3 regions of the Weizmannia sp. FSL K6-3076 genome follow, and region 3 is predicted to be linked to each of the others. Evidence: predicted binding sites of a transcription regulator. Region 3 holds the regulator's gene; each other region holds the start of a gene.

Region 1 (7,938 bases), 720 kb from region 3:
GTTTAAGCGAAGTCAATCCGCCGCTTCTCGTCAAAATATTTCGCTATGACCATCCGACAATACTGGAGCGGATCCGCATGCTGGAAGAATAAGGAATACTGAAAGTGCAGCAGGCGCGGCCTGTTCCGGGCAAAAATCTTTTGGCCGCGCCCTGCACCTGCCATTTTTATGCAAAAGAAAAGCCATGCAAACGGGCCGGGCCTGTTTGCATGGCCTGTATTTATCCAAATTGCAGGTTGATTTTTTTAAGTTCGTTCGTTAAATGCATGAACTGCTCCTCATCGCGGAGATCAAGTACATGGTCAATTTTTCTTAATAACTCTTCTCTTTTTTTGTTCAGCAGGATCTCATTCAGCAACATGTCCGTGTAAATGTGTTCCACAAATTTCTCCATCTGAATCCGGGACTTCGGGCTTTCTTTCGGCACGTCAGAGAAAGATTTTTTGTTTTCCATGTATGATCACCTTTTTCCGCTTTTTTTTATTATACAGAGCATTTCAATAAAAAGCAATGTAAAAATTGAATTTTTCTGAAACGGTAAATAAGGAAAAAAATGCATATTTTTAGAAAAACGACTAGAAATGTAGGAAATTTGTACTATAATAGAAAGTGAATTATGAGAAAAATAGAATGGGGGAATACTTTATGCAACATGGAGAATTGGACATTCATCCAAATACGATTGCGCTGATTCCTTGCCAGGAGGGAGGAGAAAAAGGGACAAAAATACTGGAAGTGGATCGGGAACGATTTGTGCCGGAACTTCACCTGAGTATCGTGAAAAAAAGCTGTCAATACTTTGGAAGCGATTACGAAGGAAGAAAAAATGCGACAAAAAGCTTGATTCATGTTCGGCACAAGCCGCCGATCCTCGTTGATCCTCATACAGCTACCATAATTTTTCCAACAAAATCGCCCAGCCAGCCGGACTGTATTTGGCTGATCTCCGGGCATATTAAAGACCACACCCCAGAAGGCAAAAAAACTGAAGTGATTTTTTCAAACAATCAATCACTCGTATTGCCAATCAGCTACGGTTCGTTTATTAACCAGTACCATAAAGCGGCTGCTTTGCAGGTTGCTTATGAACTCAATATCCGGCGCTCCCGCATGCAATTCATGAAACAGCAGGGGTACAGAGCGATGGAAGACAGCGGGCTGTATTGGATTTAAGCTTGGCAGGGGAGGGGGTCCCTGCCTTTTCGTCCAATAAAACGAACGCCTGCCCGAGAAATAAAAATGAAACATTGCGAACGGCAAGTCCGTATACAGGGGGTAGTGAAATTTGAGGAGGAATGGAAATGAACAACCACGATATTGATTTTAAACTGGTCGGGGATGACATGCAGTTTGTTGAAGTCGAGCTCGACCCGCAGGAGACCGTCATCGCTGAGGCCGGCAGCTTGATGATGATGGAAGACGGCATCCGGATGGAAACGATTTTTGGCGACGGATCGGGCAGCCAAGGCGGCATTATGGGAAAACTGTTCTCCGCAGGAAAACGGCTGATCACCGGTGAAAGTCTTTTTATGACCGCCTTTACGAACGAAGGCCGTGATAAAAAGCACGTAGCGTTTGCAGCGCCTTATCCGGGCAAAATTGTACCGATGGATTTAAGTGAACAAGGGGGGAAAATCATTTGCCAGAAAGATGCATTTTTGGCAGCGGCAAAAGGGGTTTCAGTTGGTGTTGAATTTCAGCGGAAACTTGGAACAGGGTTTTTCGGCGGGGAAGGATTTATTATGCAGAAGCTTGAGGGAGACGGCCTTGCCTTTATTCATGCAGGCGGCACGATCCAGAAACGCGAGCTCGCACCCGGCGAAACATTAAAGGTGGATACAGGCTGCCTTGTCGCCATGTCACGGACGATCGATTATGACATTGAATTTGTCAAAGGGATCAAAACAGCCCTGTTTGGGGGAGAGGGCCTGTTCTTTGCCACTTTACGCGGGCCGGGATCGGTCTGGGTGCAGTCGCTGCCGTTCAGCCGCCTGGCCAGCCGCGTATTTGCTGCAATGCCGGCAGCCGGTGGTTCGAAGGATGAAGGCAGCATGGCAAAAGGCTTGTTTAATTTGTTTAACGGGGATTAAGAGGTGTAAAAGCACTGCATTTTGCGGGACGTTTCCCGGAACAGGCAGTGCTTTTTTTTGGCATATGAAAAAATGATACGACCGGCCGGAAGCAGGGAGAGCGCTCCAATGGCGGTTGCGTGGCCCGGCCGGATGGGGAGGGCATCCGGATTGGTGGGAAGGACTTTTCCGGGGGCGGGAAAAGGCAGTATTTTACTTGGAAGCGGGGCATCCCCCGGCAGAAAAAACAGGAAGCATATTTTTTTGGCAAAAAGCTTGATTCATAGAAAAATATCCGTTACAATAAAAGAACAAATGTTCCTTGTCCGGCATGTTTCCGGATATGGAGCCAACTGAGCCCATCAAAAGGAAGTGAACCAATTGTCCCTTCGATTTATTACCGGGCGCCCCGGGACAGGAAAGACAGCTTTCATCCACCGTGAAATCAGGCAGAAACTGCTTGGCGATCCGGGCGGGGCACCGCTCATTTACCTTGTTCCGGAGCAAATGACTTTTTTATCAGAAACACGGCTTGCGCATGACCCTGAACTGGGCGGGATGATCCGCGCCCAGGTGTACAGTTTTACGCGCCTTGCCTGGAAAATATTGCAGGAAGTCGGCGGGATCAGCCGTACCCATGTATCGAGCAGCGGATTAAATATGCTCATTCGGAAAATTTTGGAAGACCAAAAAGAAGAACTGTCGGTTTTCACGCGGGCGGCGGATAAGACCGGCTTTATTGACAATGTCGAACGCATTCTGACTGAATTCAAACGATTTTGCGTTTCACCTGCACAGCTTCAGGAAAAACGTGCGTCAATCGGGGAAGCGGACGGGGAAAGAGTGCTTTCCGACAAGCTGCACGATTTGGAACGCGTATATCAGGCATATGAACAAAAGCTGGAAGGCAAATACATTGATTCGGAAGATTACTTAAGGCTGCTTGCTTCTGCCATTGAAAAATCCCGCTATCTGGACGATGCGGAAATTTATATAGACGGCTTCCATACTTTTAACCCGCAGGAATACCTGGTGATCGGGGAGCTCCTGAAAAAATGCCGCCGCGTTACGGTTGCGCTCACAACGGACAGGGCTTTCCGCGGGATGCAGCCGGATGATTTATACTTGTTCCGAATGCCGGGAGAAGCCTATGCACATATTTATGAACTGGCGCGCGCCTTTCAAATTGAAACGGAAGAAGACGTGGCGCTGTATGAACCGATCCGTTTCCGGCATGAAAGTTTGCGCTTTTTGCAGTCCCGGTTTGAAGAACTCCCGTTTCCTTCTTTTCCGGGGGAAAGCAGCATCGAAATCTGGCAGGCGAACAACCGGCGGGCAGAAATCGAAGGCGTTGCCCGTTCCATTCGTGAAGCGGTTATGGAAGGCAGCTGCCGCTATCGTGACATTGCCCTCCTTGTCCGCAACGGGGAGGCCTATCAGGATTTAATCGAAACGGTTTTTTACGATTATGATGTGCCGTATTTTATCGACAGAAAACGGCCGATGCTGAATCATCCGCTCATTGAACTGATCCGTTCGACTCTGGAAATCATTCGCGGCAACTGGCGTTATGAACCGGTTTTCCGTGCCATCAAAACAGAATTGCTGTTTCCGCCTGGAGATACCCGTATGCTGCGTGAAAAAATGGACCGGCTTGAAAACTATTGTCTGGCTTACGGCATCCAGGGAGAACGGTGGACGAGCAGAAAAAGATGGGAGTACCGGCGGATCCGCGGCCTTGAACTGGAAAACCTTCCGCAAACGGATGAGGAAAGAAAAATCGAACAGGAACTGAATGAACTCAGGCTTCTCGTCACGGCGCCGATTTTGCGCCTGTCGCGGCGTTTGAAGCGCGCCCGCACTGGAAAAGCGCTTTGTGAAGCGTTGTATCTTTATCTCGAAGAATTGGAGATTCCGGAAAAACTGGAAGCGCTCCGGCTTGAAAAGGAAGAAGCTGGGGATCTTGTCGCTGCCAGGGAACACGACCAGGCATGGGATGAAGTCATGGGCGTTTTGGATCAGTATGTTGAAATCCTTGGCGATGAACCTGCTGATGTTGGGAAATTCTCTGCCATTATGGAAACCGGGCTTGAGTCATTAAAATTTTCCATCGTTCCTCCGGCTTTGGACCAGGTGCTCGTGGCGAATCTGGAACAGTCCCGGCTGTCCGATGTCAAACTGGCGTTTATTATTGGGGTCAATGACGGGGTCATGCCGGCGAAAATTTCCGAAGATGGCGTTTTAAATGATGAAGAGCGTGAATATTTAAGACTTACCGGGCTTGAAATCATGCCCGGCAGCAAAAGGCGCCTGCTCGACGAAGAATTTATCTTTTACCGGGCATTGACGACACCGTCTGAAAAACTGGTTCTATCTTTTCCGCTTGCCGATGAAGAAGGGAAAGCATTGCTACCGTCCCCGTTCATCAACCGGATAGAGGACATGTTCCCGGCCCGCGGCGGCGCATTATGGGTGAATGACCCGGCGGAACTGGAAGAGAAACAGCAAGCCGCATACATTTCCCATCCGGCGGCTGCCATTGCTTTTGTCACTTCGCAGCTGCAGTTGAAAAAAAGAGGGTATCCGATGGCCGACTTCTGGTGGGATACGTATAACTTTTATATGGAGAACCCGGAATGGAAAAATCGGGCAGCCCATGCTTTTTCCAGTTTGTTTTACCAAAACAAAGCCCGGAAGCTCTCCGAAAAAACGAGCCGGGAACTGTACGGCGACCATATCCTTGCCAGCGTATCGAGAATGGAGCAGTTTTTCACCTGCCCGTTTTCCCATTTTTCGACATACGGGCTGAGGCTGCGGGAACGGGATGTGTTCCGCCTTGATGCGCCGAATATCGGGGATCTTTTCCACGGTGCATTGAAATGGATTTCCGACACACTGCAGCGCGAAGGCATTCCGTGGTCAGAGATCACAAAACAGCAAAGCATGGAGCTGGCAAAAGCGGCTGTGGACGACCTTGCCCCGAAATTGCAGCATCAAATCCTGCTCAGTTCAAAACGCTACCAATATATTAAAAGGAAACTGGAACAGGTTGTCGGAAGGGCTTCTTATATTTTAAGCGTCCACGCGAAACGGAGCGGCTTTGAACCGGTCGCGATGGAACTCGCTTTCGGGCCGAAAAAAGAGCTACCGCCACTTTCGTTTACATTGAAAAACGGGGCGAAAATGGAGCTGCAGGGCCGGATTGACCGCGTCGACAAGGCGGAAAGTGAAAACGGTGTGTACGTCAGGATCATCGATTACAAATCAAGTGCGCACAAGCTCGATTTGACAAATGTGTATTACGGTCTTGACCTGCAAATGCTCACCTATCTGGATCTCATTATGACGTATTCGAAACAGCTGACAGGGGAAGAAACGATCCCGGCAGGCGTTTTGTATTTCCATCTTCATGACCCGCTGATTTCGGCGGAAAAAATGTTGACGACTGAAGAAATTGAAGAAGAAATTTTAAAAGACTTCCGGATGCGGGGGCTATTGCTGGACAGCCCGGAAGTGATCACATTGATGGACCGGTCGCTTGAATCCGGCAACAGTGCGATTGTGTCGGCAGGTTTGAAAAAGGACGGCCAATTAACGGCTCGGTCCGAAGTGGCAAGCAAAGAAGACTTTGAAGCGATCCGCAGCTATGTGCGCAATATTTACACAGAGGCTGGTAATGCGATCCTGTCCGGTACGACGGATATCGCGCCATATAAAATAAAAAAACAGGCGGCGTGCACATTCTGCCCGTTCCGTTCGGTCTGCCAGTTTGACCAGTCGATGGAAGAAAACAATTACCGCCTTATTCACCCGGAAAAACCGGAAGAAGTCCTCGCCAAAATGAGAAAGGAGCGCAGAACAGATGAAAACAGCCATTCCGGATAAACCGGCGAATGCCGTCTGGACGGATGACCAATGGAAAGCCGTCATGGCAAAAGGGCAGGACATCCTTGTCGCAGCGGCTGCCGGTTCAGGAAAAACAGCCGTGCTCGTGGAAAGGATTATCCAAAAAATATTGGATGAACACGATCCGCTCGATATTGATGAACTGCTCATTGTCACCTTTACCAATGCTGCGGCTGCGGAAATGCGCCATCGCATCGGTAAAGCGATCGAGGAGGCGATCAGCAGCCGCCCGGATTCGCATCATTTACGGAAACAGCTGAGCCTGCTGAATAAAGCGCCGATTTCCACGCTGCACGCTTTCTGCCTTGAAGTGATCCGAAAATATTATTATTTGATTGACATCGACCCCGGATTCAGGATCGCTGATGATACAGAAGCCGAACTTCTGCGCGATGAAGTGCTGGATGACCTCTTTGAAACGGAGTATGCGAAAGCGGGAAATGACCTGTTTTACCGCACAGTCGATACATTCTCAAACGACCGCAGTGATGACGAGCTCCAGCATCTGATCCGGAAGCTTTACGATTTTTCCCGTTCCCACCCGGATCCGTCTGCATGGCTCGATAAAATGGTCGAGCTGTATGATGCCGGGGATGTGGAAGAGGTGGACAGCCTGCCGTTTATGGCAGCGGTGAAAGCTGATATTCACCTCCAGCTGCAGGCTGCAAAAGACATGCTGGAGGAAGCGTATGGACTCGCCTTAGAGCCGGGCGGGCCTGCGCCGAGGGCGGAAAATTATCTCAATGACATGAAGATTACAGACAGATTGCTTGCGGCAATTCACGGTCCATGGCAGGGGCTTTATGAAGAAATGAATGCATGGCAGTTTACACGCGCCAAAGCGTGCAAAGGGGATGCATATGAAGCGGAACTCGTCAAAGCAGCCGATGATTTGCGGAAATCTGCAAAGAAAACACTTGAAGATTTAAAAAAAGACTTTTTCTCAAGGAAGCCGGCATCGTTCCTGAAAGACATGCAGGAAATGCGGCCGGTGATTGCGGAACTTAGAACGCTCGTCAAAAAATTTGCAGAGGCTTATGGCGCGGTAAAAGCGGAAAAAGGGATCGTTGATTTTTCGGACTTGGAGCATTTTTGCCTGGACATTCTTGCTGAAAAAAATGAAGATGGCAGCCTCACCCCGTCAGAAGTGGCCAAAGCTTACCAGCAGCAATTTAAAGAAGTGCTGATTGATGAATTTCAGGATGTCAACATGGTACAGGAAACGATTATGAACCTTGTGGCAAAAGGGGCGGGATTTGACGGCAACCGGTTTATGGTTGGAGACGTGAAACAAAGCATCTACCGGTTCCGGCTTGCTGAACCGAACCTGTTTTTAAAAAAGTACCGGGATTTTGATCCGGAAGGCCGGGATACAGGTCTCAGAATCGACTTGTCGAAAAACTTCCGCAGCCGCAAAGAAATTCTCGACGGTACGAATTTTATTTTTAAACAAATCATGGGCCTAAAGGTGGGCGAGATGGCATATGACAGCCAGGCTGCACTTGTGGCAGGCGCCTCTTATCCGGAAAGGGATCATCCGGTCAAAGTGGCATTGATTGACCAGGCCGATGAAGCGATTGAAGAAGACATTTCGGATGAAGAAACGCTGGACCGGGCCGAACTGGAACAATCCCAGCTTGAAGCCCGTTACCTTGCCCGTGAAATAAAAAAACTGATCGACGAAGAACAGGTTTACAATCCGAAGACCGGCACATTCCGCCCGATCCGGTACAAAGATATCGTTATCCTGATGCGTTCCATGGCATGGGCGCCGACCATAATGGAAGAATTGAAACAGGCGGGCATCCCGTTGTACACCGAACTTTCAACTGGATATTTTGACGCGACGGAAGTATCCACCATGCTTTCTTTATTAAAGGTAATTGACAACCCGTATCAGGACATTCCGCTTGCAGTCGTGCTCCGTTCCCCGATTGTCGGGCTCGATGAAGAAGCGCTTGCC
Region 2 (7,938 bases), 160 kb from region 3:
TCTTTTTTCATCTTCTCACCCCGCATCCGTTTTCCTTTAGGATACGCCGCAAGAATAGAATTATGTAAAACTTGCCTGAAGATGAAAAAAGTGTTTGCCGAAAACGGCAAACACTTTTTTCAATCGTTTTCTTCCGCAGCACCCTCTTCCGGTTCCTGCTTCCATACTTCTGCCACTGTCCCGTTCTCTTCTTCATCAATGGCAAATGAGCCATTTGAATAACGGTCATGGTCGCGCAAATCATGGAGCCGAATGTCTTCCTGATGCCCTTTTTCCGTGATGACCGAGACGGTTTCATCGTCGCCTGCAATCACGGCTCCGGCGATCCGGTGCGGATGGGCTTTTAATTCGCGCAGCATGATGACACCGCGTTTGGCCCGGCTTGTTTTGTCAAATTCGGACACTTTCATCTTCTTGACGGCTCCTCTTTGGGTGGCAATAAATACTTTGTCTTTTTCCGGATCTTCAATGATTTTCCCGCTAACGAGCCTGTCGCCTTCTTTTAGGTTCATGCCTTTTACCCCTGCTGCCCGCTGGCCGACAACGCTGATTTCCGCTTCATCAAACCGGAGCCCGTAACCGAGGCGGGAAGCGAGGAAGACTTCTTTCGAGCCGTCTGTCAGGTGAACATCGAGCACTTCATCATCGCCCTTTAAGTTGATTGCAACGAGGGCTTTCGAATAGCGCTGTGCCTGGTATTGCTGCAATTCCGTTTTCTTCGCCATGCCGTTTTTCGTGAAAAACAAAATAAACTGCGGCTGGTTGAAATCTTCAATCGGGAGCACTTTGATGATGCCTTCATCGCGTTCAAGCGTCACAAGATTGGAAACATGCTGCCCGAGATCTTTCCAGCGGATATCCGGCAGTTCATGGACCGGCAAATAGATATAGCTCCCTTTATTTGTGAAAAGCAGCACCGTCTGGACGGTATTGAGCTGCTGTTTAAAGAGCAGGCGGTCGCTATCTTTAATAGCAAGGTCCCGGCCGTTTGAAGCGGTATATGAACGGAGGCTTGTCCGTTTGATATAACCGTCTTTTGTAATGGTGACCATCACATCTTCATTCGGGATCATCGCTTCCAGATTGATTTTTAATTCCTGTATTTCCGCTTCAATCGTTGTCCTTCTGTTATCCGCGTATTTTTTCCGGATATCTCTCAGTTCTTTTTTGATCACCGTAAACAGTTTTTTCTCACTGGATAAAATCGCGAGATAGGTCTCAATTTTTTTCTCAAGGTCTGCCGCTTCATTCTCCAGCGTCGTAATATCCGTATTGGTCAGGCGGTAGAGCTGCAGCGTGACAATCGCTTCAGCCTGGGGTTCGGTAAAAGCAAACTTTGCGATTAAGTTCGCTTTTGCATCTTTTTTATCTTTGGATGCCCGAATCGCCGCAATGACTTCATCCAGGATGGAAAGTGCCTTCATCAGGCCGTCAACAATATGCTTGCGGTCACGCGCTTTTTTGAGATCGAATTCCGTCCTTTTTGTGACCACTTCTTTCTGGTGTTCAATATAAGCATCGAGCAGTTCACGGAGGCCCATCAGCTGCGGCCGACGGTTATGGATGGCCACCATGTTGAAATTGTATGATACCTGGAGATCGGTGTTTTTGAATAAATAATTCAGGACGCTATCTGCATCCGCATCTTTTTTCAGTTCGATCACAATCCGGAGCCCGGTCCGGTCGGTTTCATCGCGGACTTCAGATATGCCTTCCACTTTCCGGTCAATCCGGAGCTCGTCGATTTTTTTGACAAGATTGGCTTTATTGACTTCATAAGGAATCTCTGCGATGACAATCTGCTTTCGCCCGCCGCGGATCTCTTCGATCGATGTCCTGCCTCTTACGACCATTTTGCCTTTTCCGGTTTCATACGCTTTTTTAATTCCGTCAATTCCCTGGACAATGCCGCCTGTTGGAAAATCAGGGCCTTTTATGACCGTCATCAAATCTTCTACCGTACAGTCCGGGTTTTCCATCCGCATGATGGCCCCGTCAATGATTTCCCCGAGGTGATGCGGCGGAATTTCAGTTGCATATCCAGCCGAGATGCCGGTCGATCCGTTCACGAGCAGGTTGGGAAACCGGGCGGGCAGCACAACCGGCTCATTTGCGGTATCATCGAAATTCGGGATAAATTTAACCGTTTCTTTATCAATATCATGAAGGAGTTCGGATGCAATCGGAGCGAGCCTTGCTTCTGTATACCGCATAGCCGCGGCCGGGTCGCCGTCAATGCTCCCGTTATTGCCGTGCATCTCGATGAGCACGTTTCGCAGCTTCCAGTCCTGGCTCATCCGCACCATCGCTTCATAAACGGAAGAATCCCCGTGCGGATGGTAATTGCCGATGACGTTGCCGACCGTTTTTGCCGATTTCCGGAAATGCTTGTCAGCAGTGTTGCCCTCTACATGCATCGCATAAAGAATCCGCCGCTGCACCGGCTTCAGGCCGTCCCGCGCATCCGGAAGGGCACGATCCTGGATAATATATTTGCTGTACCGGCCGAAGCGGTCGCCCAGCACCTCTTCCAAAGGCAAATCTTGAAAACGTTCAGCCGTCTTCATCCGTTCATGTCCCCTTCCTCAATCATCAAATTCTCATTGTCTAAAATATTGGTGTCGTCTTCAAGCCCGAATTCCACATGGCTTTCAATCCATTGCCGACGCGGTTCGACCTTATCGCCCATAAGCGTGGTCACCCGCCGTTCAGCCCGGGCCGCATCATCAATACGGACACGGATCAAAGTCCGCGTTTCCGGATTCATCGTCGTTTCCCAAAGCTGGTCGGCGTTCATTTCACCGAGCCCTTTATAACGCTGCAGGATATAGCCACGCCCGACTTTTTTGATCGTTTCATCCAGTTCTTTTTCGGTCCAAGCATATTCCACGATTTCTTTCCTGCCGGTGCCTTTGCTGACTTTATAAAGCGGTGGCAGCGCGATGTACACTTTTCCCGCTTCAATCAAAGGCCGCATATAGCGGTAAAAGAACGTAAGAAGCAGCACCTGGATGTGGGCACCGTCCGTGTCGGCATCGGTCATAATAATGACTTTGTCGTAATTGACGTCTTCCAAATTGAATTCAGGGCCGACGCCGGCACCAATCGTATAAATAATGGTATTGATTTCTTCATTTTTAAAAATATCCGCAAGCTTTGCTTTTTCCGTATTGATGACTTTTCCGCGCAGCGGCAAAACAGCCTGGAATTTCCGGTCGCGCCCCTGTTTCGCAGAACCGCCCGCGGAATCCCCTTCAACGAGATACAGTTCGTTCCGCTGCGGATTGCGGCTTTGCGCCGGCGTCAGCTTTCCGGACAAAGTCGTTTCCGATTTCTTCCGCTTTTTGCCACTTCTCGCTTCTTCCCGTGCTTTCCTCGCTGCTTCCCTTGCCTGCGACGCCTTGATGGCTTTCCGGATTAAAAGATTGCTCGTATCCGGGTTTTCTTCAAGAAAATAAGAAAGGTGTTCCGAAACAATCGTATCAACTGCAGAGCGGGCTTCACTTGTGCCAAGTTTCCCTTTCGTTTGTCCTTCAAATTGGAGCAGTTCTTCCGGAATGCGGACGGAAATAATGGCGGACAGCCCTTCGCGGATATCCGTCCCTTCTAAGTTTTTATCTTTTTCTTTTAACAGCCCGGTTTTTCTTGCATAATCGTTCACGACGCGCGTCAATGCCGTTTTTGCCCCGGCTTCGTGCGTGCCGCCGTCTTTCGTGCGCACGTTGTTCACGAAAGATAAAATGTTTTCCGAAAAGCCGTCGTTAAACTGAAACGCAAATTCCGCTTCGATTCCGTTTGTTTCCCCCTCGATAAACACAACCGGATGGAGCACTTCTTTTCCTTCGTTCAAGTACTGGACAAAGGCTTCAATGCCGTTTTCGTAGTGGAACAGATCATGCCGCCCGAAACGTTCATCAGTGATTTCAATTTTTAACCCTTTTAAAAGAAAGGCCGATTCGCGCAGCCGTTCGCATAATGTATCGTAGTTAAAAGTGATGGTGCTAAAAATGGACGGGTCGGGTTTAAAATGGATCGTTGTGCCGGTCTTATTGGTTTTCCCGGTTTTCTCGAGCGTTGTTTCCGGTTTGCCGCCGTCACGGAAACGCTGTTCATACACGTAACCGTCGCGATGTATGGTAACAACAAGCCATTCCGACAGGGCATTGACGACGGACGCGCCGACACCGTGCAGGCCGCCGCTCGTTTTATAGCCGCCCTGCCCAAATTTTCCGCCGGCGTGCAAAATCGTCAAGATCACTTCTGTCGTCGGCTTACCGAGCTTGTGCATCCCGACCGGCATGCCGCGCCCGAAGTCCTGGACGCTGATGCTGTTATCTTTGTGAATGTTGACGATGATATGGTTTCCGTACCCGGACAACGCCTCATCCACCGCATTGTCGACGATTTCATAGACAAGATGGTGCAAACCGCGCGCATCGGTCGACCCGATGTACATGCCCGGCCTTTTCCTTACGGCCTCCAGCCCTTCCAGCACCTGGATTGCATCATCATTATATTCCAATATATTTTGTTTCTTCGCCACATCTATTCCCCTTTCAATTGCAAAGCACGTGCACCGGCGTTCATAAGAACAAATATTCGTTCTCATTATAACATCATTTGCCGTTTTTATCATACTCATTTTAACGATAAAACGGAATTTGTAAAAGGGCATGCGGAAGTGACGGGAACGGGAGGGGCAAAGCAACGGTTATAAAAACTTCTCCAGTAAACGGCCGTTTTATTGGGAAAATATAAAGAAAGCAAGCGCCCTTTAAGCTGGCGCCTGCTTGAAAAAGCCTATTTTGTCAGGGCATGTTCCACTTTAATGCAGCGGTTCATCACAACGGTATAGCCTTTTTCTTTTAAAAACCGGTATGCTTCCTCGTTTTCGATGCCGAGCTGCGCCCAGAAAACGTCCGCATCGATTTCATCAAACTCCCGTGCCAGCTCCGGCAAATATTCGGGCCGCCTGAAAATATCCACAATGTCCACATGGCCTTCGATATCTTTTAAGCTCGGGACAGCCTTTTCCCCGAGAATTTCCGTTGCTTTCGGATTGACCGGAATAATCTCATAGCCGGCATCCTGCATGGCTTTGGCTACCGTATAAGATGTTTTTTCCGGGTTATTGCTCAAGCCAACCACTGCAATTCGTTTTGCTTTTTGTAAAATTTCCCTGATTTCTTCCCTGCTCGGATTTTCGATTGCCATTTGATCAACACCTCTCCTTTCTTGTACTTTCGCCAGTCTGATCCCAACTTAAACATTCGCTTGATCTTTTCCAATTCCTGCTCGGTTAGAAAATCTGCACGGAATCGGCAAAAAATATTCCTCTTTCCTTTAAGAACATGCTACAATAAGCATAGATTTTTTCCAAGGAGTTTTGTACATGAATATTGTCCTGATGATCCTTTTGGCTTACCTGCTCGGCTCAATCCCGACAGGCCTGATCGTTGGTAAGCTTTTTTACGGTATAGACATCCGCGAACACGGCAGCGGAAATCTCGGTGCGACCAATACGTTCCGTGTGCTCGGGTTCAAAGCCGGCAGTGTCGTAACAGTGGTGGATATTCTGAAAGGGACAATCGCCACCTTATTGCCCCACTTTTTTGGCCTGGAGCATACGGTGCACCCGCTTTTAATCGGGATGATCGCTGTTATCGGCCATATGCTTCCGGTATTTGCCAAATTTAAAGGCGGCAAAGCGGTGGCAACTTCCGCCGGCGTTGTTCTTGCCTATCAATGGCCATTGTTTGTCATGGTCATCATCGTTTTTTTGATTACATTAAAATGGAGCAAATACGTTTCGCTTTCTTCTATCATGGCGGCTGTTTTTGGCATCCTGTATACGCTCATTTATATGATTGCAACACATGACTGGCCGCTGTTCGTCATCGTTCTGGCGCTTGCCTCTTTCATTATTTACCGCCATAAAGCCAATATTAAGCGGATTAAAAATAAGACCGAGCCAAAAGTCAAGTGGCTGTAAGGCAGCCATTGTTTCTAAATCTGATGTTTCCTATAACCCGGGGCCGGTAAACGAAGGCAAAAGGTTAGGGAAAAAACGTGCTTTGGTCTATAATGAAAATGTAAAAGGCAGTTGGAAGGAAGTGGCGGCATGAAAATGCACATTACAGATGAGGCAGTAAACTGGTTTAAAAGGGAACTGGAACTGGACGACGGCGAGTCCGTCCGTTTTTTTGCCAAATACGGCGGCTCCACGCCTGTCCAACACGGGTTTTCACTTGGTGTTCAAAAAGACGTTCCCGACGATCCGGTGGCGGCCGTTGAACGGAACGGCCATGCTTTTTTCATTGAAGGCACGGACGAATGGTATTTTGACGGCCATGATTTGTATATCGGGTATGACCCGAAACGGGATGAACCGGTATATGAATATAAAAAAGGTTAAAACCGGGATCATCCGGCAGCTTTTGCTTTTTTGCTGCCAGTGATGCCGGTTTTTCATTTTAAAAATTTTTTTGCTTCCGCAAGGCGCCCTTCTTTTTGCAAAATTTCTCGCTGCTTCCTGCCAAGCAGGTCGAAATGGCTGTAACCGTCTTTACGGACATGAATCCATTCTTTTTTCAGCTGGTAGCGTGCTCCCCATGCAGCGAGTTTCTCCAGATCTTTACAGCCGACTTTTGTGACCGATTTTGCGCCGGGGAAACGGTCGTCCAGCCAAAAATGCGTTAAAAACGCAATCTCCCCGCGGTCAATCGCCGCTTTCCACGCTTTAAGCTGGTTGCGGTGTATGCCAAAAGCCAAATCCATCCCCCCGCTTTATGATTTTTTTGCTTTTTCATATGCTTCATGCCATTTTGGGTAGAGGCGGCGGAACGAAACCGGTCGGAAGCTGTCTTTCTTTACGCAGACATGTGTTGAACTCGCGGCCACGGCAAGGTCGCCGGTTTCTGTGTAAATCTCATAGCCGTACGTTACGCGCAGCCCGTCATATGCATCGACCCATGTTTTTACGGTCACTGTTTCCCCGTAACGGGCCGGTTTTTTGTATGAAATTTGAATATCGATGACCGGCGACAAAATCCCGTCTTTTTCCATATCCGCATAACGGAAGCCAAGGTCTTCGATTAATTTCGTCCGCCCCACTTCCATCCAAATCAGGTAATTGGCGTGGTACACAACCCCCATTTGGTCTGTTTCTGCATACCGCACTTTGACTTCTGTTTCTGATACAAACATCCCGGACACCTCTTTCATATGTACAGTCAATTTTATTTTAGCATAAAGAAAATTCCCCCTCCTAAAAGGATGCCTGATACGGGGCCGGGAAAACTTCGGATGCACGCATGGTCGCAGCAAAAGGAGAGAAAAAACGGCCTTTCCGAGAGGGAAAAGGCGTGGTTCCAAAGAAACGCTGCTGTTTTCCGTCGAAAGGCCGTTTTCGTTTATTGCTGCTGTTTGTATGCGGCTTCGTCTTTTACCTCGGTTCTCATCGCTTCGAGGCTTTCACGGCGCCGCTCATTTTTTTCCTTTATTTGTTGGATTTGCGTTTCATCGCTTGTAACGGCAAGCGATTCTTCCGCGCTTTCCATGTTTTCGATCGTATTGTGGATCATGTTTTGCAGTTTTTCCACATTATCGCTGCGGTCGTCCGGTTTCGGTCGGTTATGCGCCATTGTGTTCTCCTCCTTCGGCTGTGAAAGCTACTCCCCTTTTGTCTGTATCACCTGGGCGTGCTGTCCCGAACGGTCCTGCATCTTCTTCCCCTTATTGCCGGAAAATCCGCGCGGCTGCGTGCCAAGATGATCGGGAACGAAATATTTGCTTTTCTTGTTTGGGTTGCCCATCCTATCTCCCCCCTCCTTATACATTTTCCCCAGGAGGAAAGCGGATTATGATTCACAAACAGTGGCTTATTCTGCTAATTTCATCTCGTGTTTCCGGTCCAGCCGTTCTTCTATCCGCATCAGC
Region 3 (7,938 bases):
ACTTGGCATTACGCTTGTCGATACGCCCGGAGCCGACTCGATCAATGCCCGGCATACCGGCGTAGCATTTGAATATATTAAAGACTCGGATGCGGTTTTCTTCGTCACATACTACAACCATGCCTTCGCGCGCGCAGACAGGGAATTTCTCATCCAGCTCGGGCGGGTAAAAGAAGCATTTGAACTGGATAAGATGTTTTTTATTGTCAATGCGATTGATCTTGCCTCGTCCGGCGAAGAATATAAAGAAGTGATGGACTATGTCAGGGGTCAACTGCTCCATTTCGGCATCCGCAATCCGCGCCTTTATGGTGTATCAAGCCTGCTTGCGCTTTCAGGCAGGCGGGAGGAAGCGAAAATGGCCGAATTTGAAGCGGGCTTCCGCCAATTTCTCGACCATGATTTGCTGAATATGGTGCTTCAGTCTGCACAAAACGAGCTGGAACGCGGCCTTGCCATGGTGGATGCCGTGATCCGCGATGCCAATGAATCGATTGAAACAAAGAAAGCGAAACGGGAACTTCTCCGGAAACGGCGGGAAGAGGCAGAAGCCATTTTGAAAAATACAAAGCCGGCGTTTTTCACGGACAGCTTCATGCAGGAGCAGAAGGAGCTGCTCTATTACGTAAAACAGCGCGTTTTCTACCGCTTCGCCGACTTTTTCAAGGAAGCTTTTAATCCGGCAACGGTGAAGGCAGCGAAAGATTTGCCGGGCGCCCTTCAAGAGCTTGCAGAACTCGTTGGCTATGATTTTGCGCAGGAGATGCGGGCGACAAATGTAAGGCTTGAAGCCCATTGCCGGAAATTATTCACATTGCAAAGCGCGGAATGGAACAGGGAGATGAAACGTTTGCTTCCTGATTTGTCTGTCAGCACGTTTGAAGCGGGCGCACACGCTACGCCTGATTTTCCTGCGGCCTTTTCGGAAACGGATTTGGAACCGTTTGAAAAGGCATTCCGCCATTTTAAAAATGCGCGCACTTTTTTTGAAAAAGGGGGAAAAGCCGGCATGCAGGAAGAACTGCAGGCGATGTTTGAACCGCTTGCGCAGCAGTATCTTGACGTGCAAGGAGAAAAGCTTGCCGGTTCGTTCCGCTCATGGCTGGAGGAAGAGTTTGCGAAAATGCAATCGGAAGCTTTACTCGATATTGCCGAACAGTTCGATGCCCGTCTTGAAGCCCTTGAAGAAAGTGTGAACGTGGCAGAATGGATGGAAATCCGCGAAAAACTCGTTTTGCCTTCCTGAGGATAAAAAATGATGTGAGAAAATATAACATTTTGTTGACAAAAAAACTCACATGGAATATAGTAAAAATATAAAGAAAAGGAGCGTATAACATGGGTCGAAAAGAAATCCGCCGTTCGATGCCGCTTTTGCCGATCGGAACCGTTATGAAGCTAACAGATTTATCGGCCCGGCAGATCCGCTATTATGAAGAACACGAGCTGATTACACCGGCAAGAACGGAAGGCAATCGCCGCCTTTATTCTTTAAATGATGTCGACCGGCTTCTTGATATTAAAGATTTGCTGGATCAGGGGATCAATATTGCAGGCATCAAAAAAATCTTATTGATGAACGACCGCCGCGGAACCGGGCCGGTACTCGTCAAAAATCATGTAACGGATGAAGAAATCCGCAAACGGCTTCGCCAGGAACTGCTGCAGGCCGGCCGTTTTCAAAGACCGAGCCAGCGGTTGTCCGATGCGCCCCGGTTTTTCCATTAACATTGTTGAAAAGCTAGTTTTATAGCTTAGATATATACTTTTTATTGCCTAAAGGGAGGAATACTGTTCATGCCTAAGTTTACACGTGAAGATATTTTGAAGAATGCCGAAGAACAAAATGTGAAATTCATCCGCTTGCAGTTCACGGATATTTTGGGGACGATTAAAAACGTGGAAATCCCGCTCAGCCAGCTTGAAAAAGCGCTCGACAATAAAATCATGTTCGACGGCTCTTCGATTGAAGGGTTTGTCCGGATTGAAGAATCGGATATGTATCTGTATCCGGACTATGATACATGGGTCATTTTCCCGTGGACCGCTGAGAAAGGGAAAGTCGCCCGTCTGATTTGCGATATTTATAATCCGGACGGCACCCCGTTTGAAGGTGATCCGCGGAATAATTTGAAACGGGTATTGAAAGAAATGGAAGAACTTGGCTTCACGAGTTTTAATCTTGGGCCTGAACCGGAATTCTTCCTCTTCAAGCTGAATGAAAAAAATGAACCGACACTGGAGCTGAACGACAACGGCGGCTATTTTGACCTGGCGCCGACGGACCTTGGCGAAAACTGCCGGCGCGACATCGTATTGGAACTCGAGGAAATGGGCTTTGAAATTGAAGCGTCCCACCATGAAGTTGCACCCGGCCAGCACGAAATTGATTTTAAATATGCGGATGCAGTCAGGGCATGCGACAATATCCAGACCTTTAAACTGGTGGTCAAGACGATTGCACGCAAACATGGCCTGCATGCGACGTTTATGCCGAAACCGTTGTTTGGCGTGAACGGTTCCGGGATGCACACCAATCTTTCGCTTTTTAAAGGAAAAGAAAATGCATTCTATGACCCGAACGATGCAGAACTGCAGCTGAGCGATACGGCATACCAGTTCATTGCCGGCATTATGAAGCATGCTTCGAACTTTACGGCTGTCACGAATCCGACGGTGAACTCCTATAAACGGCTTGTGCCGGGTTATGAAGCGCCTTGTTATGTTGCCTGGTCCGCTCGCAACCGCAGCCCGCTCATGCGGATTCCGGCTTCCCGCGGTTTAAGCACGCGCGTTGAGGTGCGCAGCGTTGACCCGTCTGCCAATCCGTATCTCGCGCTCGCCGTCCTGTTAAAAGCAGGGCTTGACGGCATCGCGAACAAATTGCAGGCGCCGGAACCGGTCGACCGCAACATCTATGTCATGACGAAAGAAGAAAGAGAAGAAGCCGGCATTGTCGACCTCCCGGGCACACTGCTGCAGGCGCTGGAAAACTTAAAATCGGATGATGTAATGGTAGACGCCCTTGGCGATCACATTCTCGAACACTTCCTTGAAGCTAAGGAAATTGAATGGGATATGTTCCGCACACAAGTCCACCAATGGGAACGCGACCAGTATATCGAAATGTATTAAGCAAGAAACCCCTTGAAGCGTAAGGCTTTGAGGGGTTTTTGTTTATCGGGCATTTTTGCGTCGAACGCCCAGAAAAACAAAATGCCCATTAATTGCCCCGATTTTTCCTTCGAAAATAGATTGGAAGCCCAGAAATCCTCAAGTGTCACAGGCATTTTTGCCATCAAACTCGCATATGCTCTATTAAAAAAGAAGCAGCCGAAACTGCTTCTTTTTGATCAGTGCACCATTTGCCTGTACAGCCCGATGACAACGCCGAGAATGGTGACGTTTTTCAATATGATCGGTTCCATTGTCTGGTTTTCAGGTTGCAGCCGGAAGTAGTCTTTTTCCTTGAAAAATCTTTTTACTGTCGCTTCATTTTCATCTGTCATAGCGACCACGATATCTCCGTTGTTTGCCGTCTGCTGGGAGCGGACAATCACATAATCGCCGTTTAAAATCCCGGCATCCACCATGCTGTCCCCTTCAATTTCCAGCATGTAGACGGACTCGTCAGACGGGACAAGATGTTCCGGAAGCGGAAAATACTCTTCAATATTTTCTACAGCGGTAATCGGTATGCCTGCTGTTACTTTTCCGACAACAGGCACATTGACAACATTTTGGGCCGGTATTTCTTCATCATGGTCCAAAATTTCAATCGCTCTCGGCTTTGTAGGGTCGCGCCTGATCAACCCCTTGCTTTCAAGCCTTGCGAGATGGCCATGGACAGTTGAACTGGAAGCAAGTCCGACTGCCTGGCCGATTTCCCGCACGGAAGGGGGATAACCTTTTGTTTTTACTTCATGCTTGATGAAATCAAGTATCGCCTGTTGCCGTTTTGATAGTTTTGCCATTCTATTCACCTCGTCACAGTTTTGTTTGGCACCCGCGCTGCGTATGGGGACGTTTACGGGAGGAATGCCATTATTTGCTATTATTATATCACATTGCAGCAGATAAAACAAACGTAAGTTCGAAAAAATGTTGACGAAAAACAGGCGTTCGTTTTATAATAGAACTGGTGATTGGACGAACGAATATTCGCGGGAGGAAGATGGAGATGTCACGATTATGGAAAAAGTATAACTATGTTATGATTTTAGCAGGGCTTACGCTTGTTTTCGGATTTTTCATGATTGGAAGTCTGCGGGATCCATCCCCACACTATATCAAAATCAGCGTCACAGGGGGCGATACGCTTTGGAACATCGCCGGGCAGTATGCGGAAAAGGGCAAAATGTCGAGGGAAGCATTTATCAGCTGGGTTGAGCGTCATAATGATATTGACGGCAACATGATCAAAGCCGGCGAAAAAATTGTCATTCCAATAGAAAAAAATGAATTCAGCGATGATAATAGGGAACTTGCGATGAAATCACAACGGGAGACGAAAAAATGAAAGTTGTTTTATATTGCAGAGTAAGCACGGAAAAAGAAAGCCAGGAAACTTCCTTGGCGAGGCAGCGGGAAGAGCTGGAGAAGCTTTCGGATTCCCACGGTTTTCAAGTGGCCGGGGTGATCTGTGACCGGGCAAGCGGCTATGACCTGGACAGGCCCGGCATCCTTGATCTTCTTGATACGATTGAAAATGAAAAGATTGACGCCGTACTGGTGCAGGATGAAACACGGATCGGAAGAGGAAATGCAAAAATTGCATTGCTTCATTTTTTATATAAAAAAGGGATTAAAGTATATTGTTATGCGCAAAACGGAGAATTGGAGCTTTCGGAATCTGATTCAATGGTGCTGAAAATTGTCAGCATGGTTGAAGAGTATCAGCGAAAGCTGCATAACTTAAAAATTAAAAGGGGAATGGAGCGTGCAGTCAAAAACGGCTACCGTCCGGAAAAAAATTTAAAAGGGAAGCGGAATCCGGACGGCAGGGAGCGAAAGGAAGTGCCGGTTGAAGAAATTATCCGCCTGCGGGATAACGGCTTGACTTTTCAAGAAATTGCTGCGACTATGCGCGGTTTCGGCTACCAAGTTTCAAAAGCAACCGTCCACCGGCGTTACAGGGAATATATGGAGGAAACGGGGCATGATAAATAGTATCAAAACCGTTTCACGGGTGCGCTTTCGTTGCAGGCGGGTCCATATTTTAGTAAGATGGCATCAATTACGGATAAAAGGAGAGAAAATATGCTTTCAAAAGAAAAAATGGCAAGGATTAACGAATTGGCGAAAAAAGCGAAAACCGGCGCCCTGACAAGTGAAGAAGCAAAGGAACAGTCAAAATTGCGAAGCGAGTATTTGCAGGCGTTCCGCTCTTCATTCAGAAAAACGATTGAAAATGTCCGTGTGCTTGACCCGGCTGGCCAGGACGTTACCCCGGAAAAAATTAAGCAAATTCAAACAAAAAGAAAGCTGCACTAAAAAGGAAACCATCCTGCTTTTTTCTTACAAAATCCATACAAAATGGTAAAAGAGTTGTGTTATGGGTTTCACTTGCCTTAATATAGAGTTGTAACCCATGAAGAAAGGATGTTAACAGATGTTTGATAAAACGGACGAACTGGCAGTCACAACAATCCGAACATTGTCCATTGACGCCATCGAAAAAGCAAAATCCGGTCATCCGGGGCTTCCGATGGGGGCTGCACCAATGGCATACACCCTCTGGACAAGATATTTGAACCATAATCCGGAAAACCCGCACTGGTTTAACCGGGACCGTTTCGTATTATCCGCAGGGCATGGTTCCATGCTGCTCTATAGCCTGCTCCATTTATCCGGTTATGCATTAAGCATGGATGATATTAAAAATTTCCGGCAATATGGCAGCAAAACCCCGGGTCATCCGGAATACGGGCATACGGAAGGCGTGGAAGCAACGACCGGTCCGCTCGGGCAGGGGATTGCCATGTCAGTCGGAATGGCGATGGCAGAACGGCATCTGGCGGCTGTATACAATAAAGAAAATTTCCCTGTCATTGACCATTATACATATGCTTTATGCGGAGATGGCGACTTAATGGAAGGCGTATCTGCCGAAGCTGCTTCATTGGCGGGACACTTAAAATTGGGACGTCTCATTGTATTGTACGATTCCAATGACATTTCCCTTGACGGCGACTTAAATAAGGCCTTTTCCGAAAGTGTTGCCGACCGGTTTAAAGCATACGGCTGGCAGTATTTGCGGGTTGAAGACGGGAATGATATGGCACAGGTCGCAAAAGCGATCGAGGAAGCAAAGGCGGATACAAGTCGGCCGACACTCATTGAAGTGAAAACGATCATCGGTTACGGTTCTCCAAACAAATCCGGGAAATCGGCTGCCCACGGCGCCCCGCTCGGAGAAGATGAACTGAAACTAACGAAAGAAGCGTATAAATGGACATTTGAAGAAGACTTCTATGTTCCGGATGAAGTTTACGCACGGTTCCGTGAATTGGTTGTGGAAAATGGCGTGAAAAAGGAACAGGAGTGGGCGTCCCTGTTTGAGGCCTATGAAAAACAATACCCGCAGCTTGCGGCTGAACTAAAACAGGCGATAAAAGGCGGGCTGCCGGATGGATGGGACAAGGACATTCCGGTCTATGAAGAAGGCAAAACCCTTGCCAGCCGTGCGGCAAGCGGGGAAGTGCTAAATGCCGTCTCCAAACATTTGCCGTCTTTGTTCGGGGGATCTGCAGACCTTGCCGGATCCAACAATACGCGGCTGAAAGAAGACAAGGACTATATGCCGGATGCCTATGAAGGGCGCAATATTTGGTTCGGTGTCCGCGAATTTGCGATGGGCGCAGCCATGAACGGTATGGCGCTTCATGGTGGTGTCCATGTATACGGCGGCACGTTCTTTGTTTTCTCGGATTATTTGCGTCCTGCCATCCGCCTAGCTGCTCTTATGGGCCTTCCGGTAACGTACGTCTTTACGCATGACAGTATCGCTGTCGGGGAAGACGGTCCGACACATGAACCGGTTGAACAGCTTCCTTCTTTAAGAGCGATGCCGGGCTTGTCGGTCATCCGCCCCGCGGACGGCAATGAAACGGCGGCTGCCTGGCGCCTTGCTCTGTCATCTGAAAACCATCCGACAGCGCTTGTTTTGACGCGCCAAGGGCTGCCAACCTTGAAAGGGACGTCTGAAAAAGCGTTGGAAGGCGTTTCAAAAGGTGCCTATGTCGTGTCCCCTGCACAAAAAGAAACGGCTGACGTTCTCCTTCTTGCCAGCGGGTCGGAAGTCCATCTGGCTGTGCTCGCGCAACAGCAATTGGCGGAACAAAAGATTGATGCTGCTGTTGTCAGCATGCCGTCATGGGACCGTTTTGAACAGCAAAGCAAAGCATACAAAGAATCCGTATTGCCGGCACAGGTGAAAAAACGCCTTGCCATTGAAATGGCTTCACCATTCGGCTGGGAAAGGTATACCGGGGATGAAGGCGATATTTTGTCGGTTAATACGTTTGGCGCCAGCGGAAACGGTAAAACCGTTATGGAAAAATACGGATTTACCGTTGAAAATGTTGTGGCACGTGTAAAAAAATTATTGGGCATGTAATCGTTCCGGGCCTGCTTTTGCGGTATTCGCGAAAGCAGGCTCATTTTTTATGCAGGAAGGGTATAAGAAAAGGGGGACTAAAAGTGCGGGGGCTGAGCTGAATGGCTTTTCCCTTGGATGCTACCGCATAATCGGCAGCGCGTTGATGTATTTACGCTTATTTTCTTGTCTGTACATGCAATCAAATGTTTCAAACTCATTTTTTAAATTTTGTTACAACAAACGACAACTTTTTTGAGGCCCGTCCATTATAGTGAAGGTAACAAAGTTGCGGGAGTGAGATCATATGCGGTCCTATTCTATCTATCTGATAAAAGAGG

Evidence for each region. Region 3 encodes LexA, which represses DNA repair genes until DNA is damaged. Its sites were predicted from a motif close to CGAACATATGTTCG; they were not measured.
Region 1: a site for LexA is predicted at 2,378-2,391, ahead of addB (helicase-exonuclease AddAB subunit AddB). Genes of this name have one in related genera too.
Region 2: a site for LexA is predicted at 4,589-4,602, ahead of parE (DNA topoisomerase IV subunit B). Genes of this name have one in related genera too.

Annotation. Positions count from the first base shown of each region.
Region 1 covers NZ_JBBOWU010000001.1:968,349-976,286, forward strand. Annotated here, with positions in the region: gene NSS95_RS04290 (M48 family metallopeptidase) at 1-92, shown strand, start outside; gene NSS95_RS04295 (IDEAL domain-containing protein) at 221-454, opposite strand; gene NSS95_RS04300 (competence protein ComK) at 646-1,173, shown strand; gene NSS95_RS04305 (TIGR00266 family protein) at 1,302-2,090, shown strand; gene addB (helicase-exonuclease AddAB subunit AddB) at 2,451-5,954, shown strand; gene addA (helicase-exonuclease AddAB subunit AddA) at 5,932-7,938, shown strand, end outside.
Region 2 covers NZ_JBBOWU010000001.1:1,535,481-1,543,418, reverse strand. Annotated here, with positions in the region: gene NSS95_RS07125 (hypothetical protein) at 1-110, opposite strand, end outside; gene parC (DNA topoisomerase IV subunit A) at 120-2,567, opposite strand; gene parE (DNA topoisomerase IV subunit B) at 2,564-4,543, opposite strand; gene NSS95_RS07110 (CoA-binding protein) at 4,801-5,214, opposite strand; gene plsY (glycerol-3-phosphate 1-O-acyltransferase PlsY) at 5,393-5,992, shown strand; gene NSS95_RS07100 (HesB/YadR/YfhF family protein) at 6,122-6,415, shown strand; gene NSS95_RS07095 (hypothetical protein) at 6,469-6,771, opposite strand; gene NSS95_RS07090 (acyl-CoA thioesterase) at 6,787-7,206, opposite strand; gene tlp (small acid-soluble spore protein Tlp) at 7,413-7,643, opposite strand; gene NSS95_RS07080 (acid-soluble spore protein N) at 7,671-7,814, opposite strand; gene NSS95_RS07075 (FbpB family small basic protein) at 7,881-7,938, opposite strand, start outside.
Region 3 covers NZ_JBBOWU010000001.1:1,692,275-1,700,212, reverse strand. Annotated here, with positions in the region: gene NSS95_RS07900 (dynamin family protein) at 1-1,246, shown strand, start outside; gene NSS95_RS07895 (MerR family transcriptional regulator) at 1,339-1,728, shown strand; gene glnA (type I glutamate--ammonia ligase) at 1,798-3,135, shown strand; gene lexA (transcriptional repressor LexA) at 3,354-3,974, opposite strand; gene yneA (cell division suppressor protein YneA) at 4,181-4,519, shown strand; gene NSS95_RS07875 (YneB family resolvase-like protein) at 4,516-5,169, shown strand; gene NSS95_RS07870 (DUF896 domain-containing protein) at 5,260-5,493, shown strand; gene tkt (transketolase) at 5,612-7,618, shown strand; gene sirA (sporulation inhibitor of replication protein SirA) at 7,905-7,938, shown strand, end outside.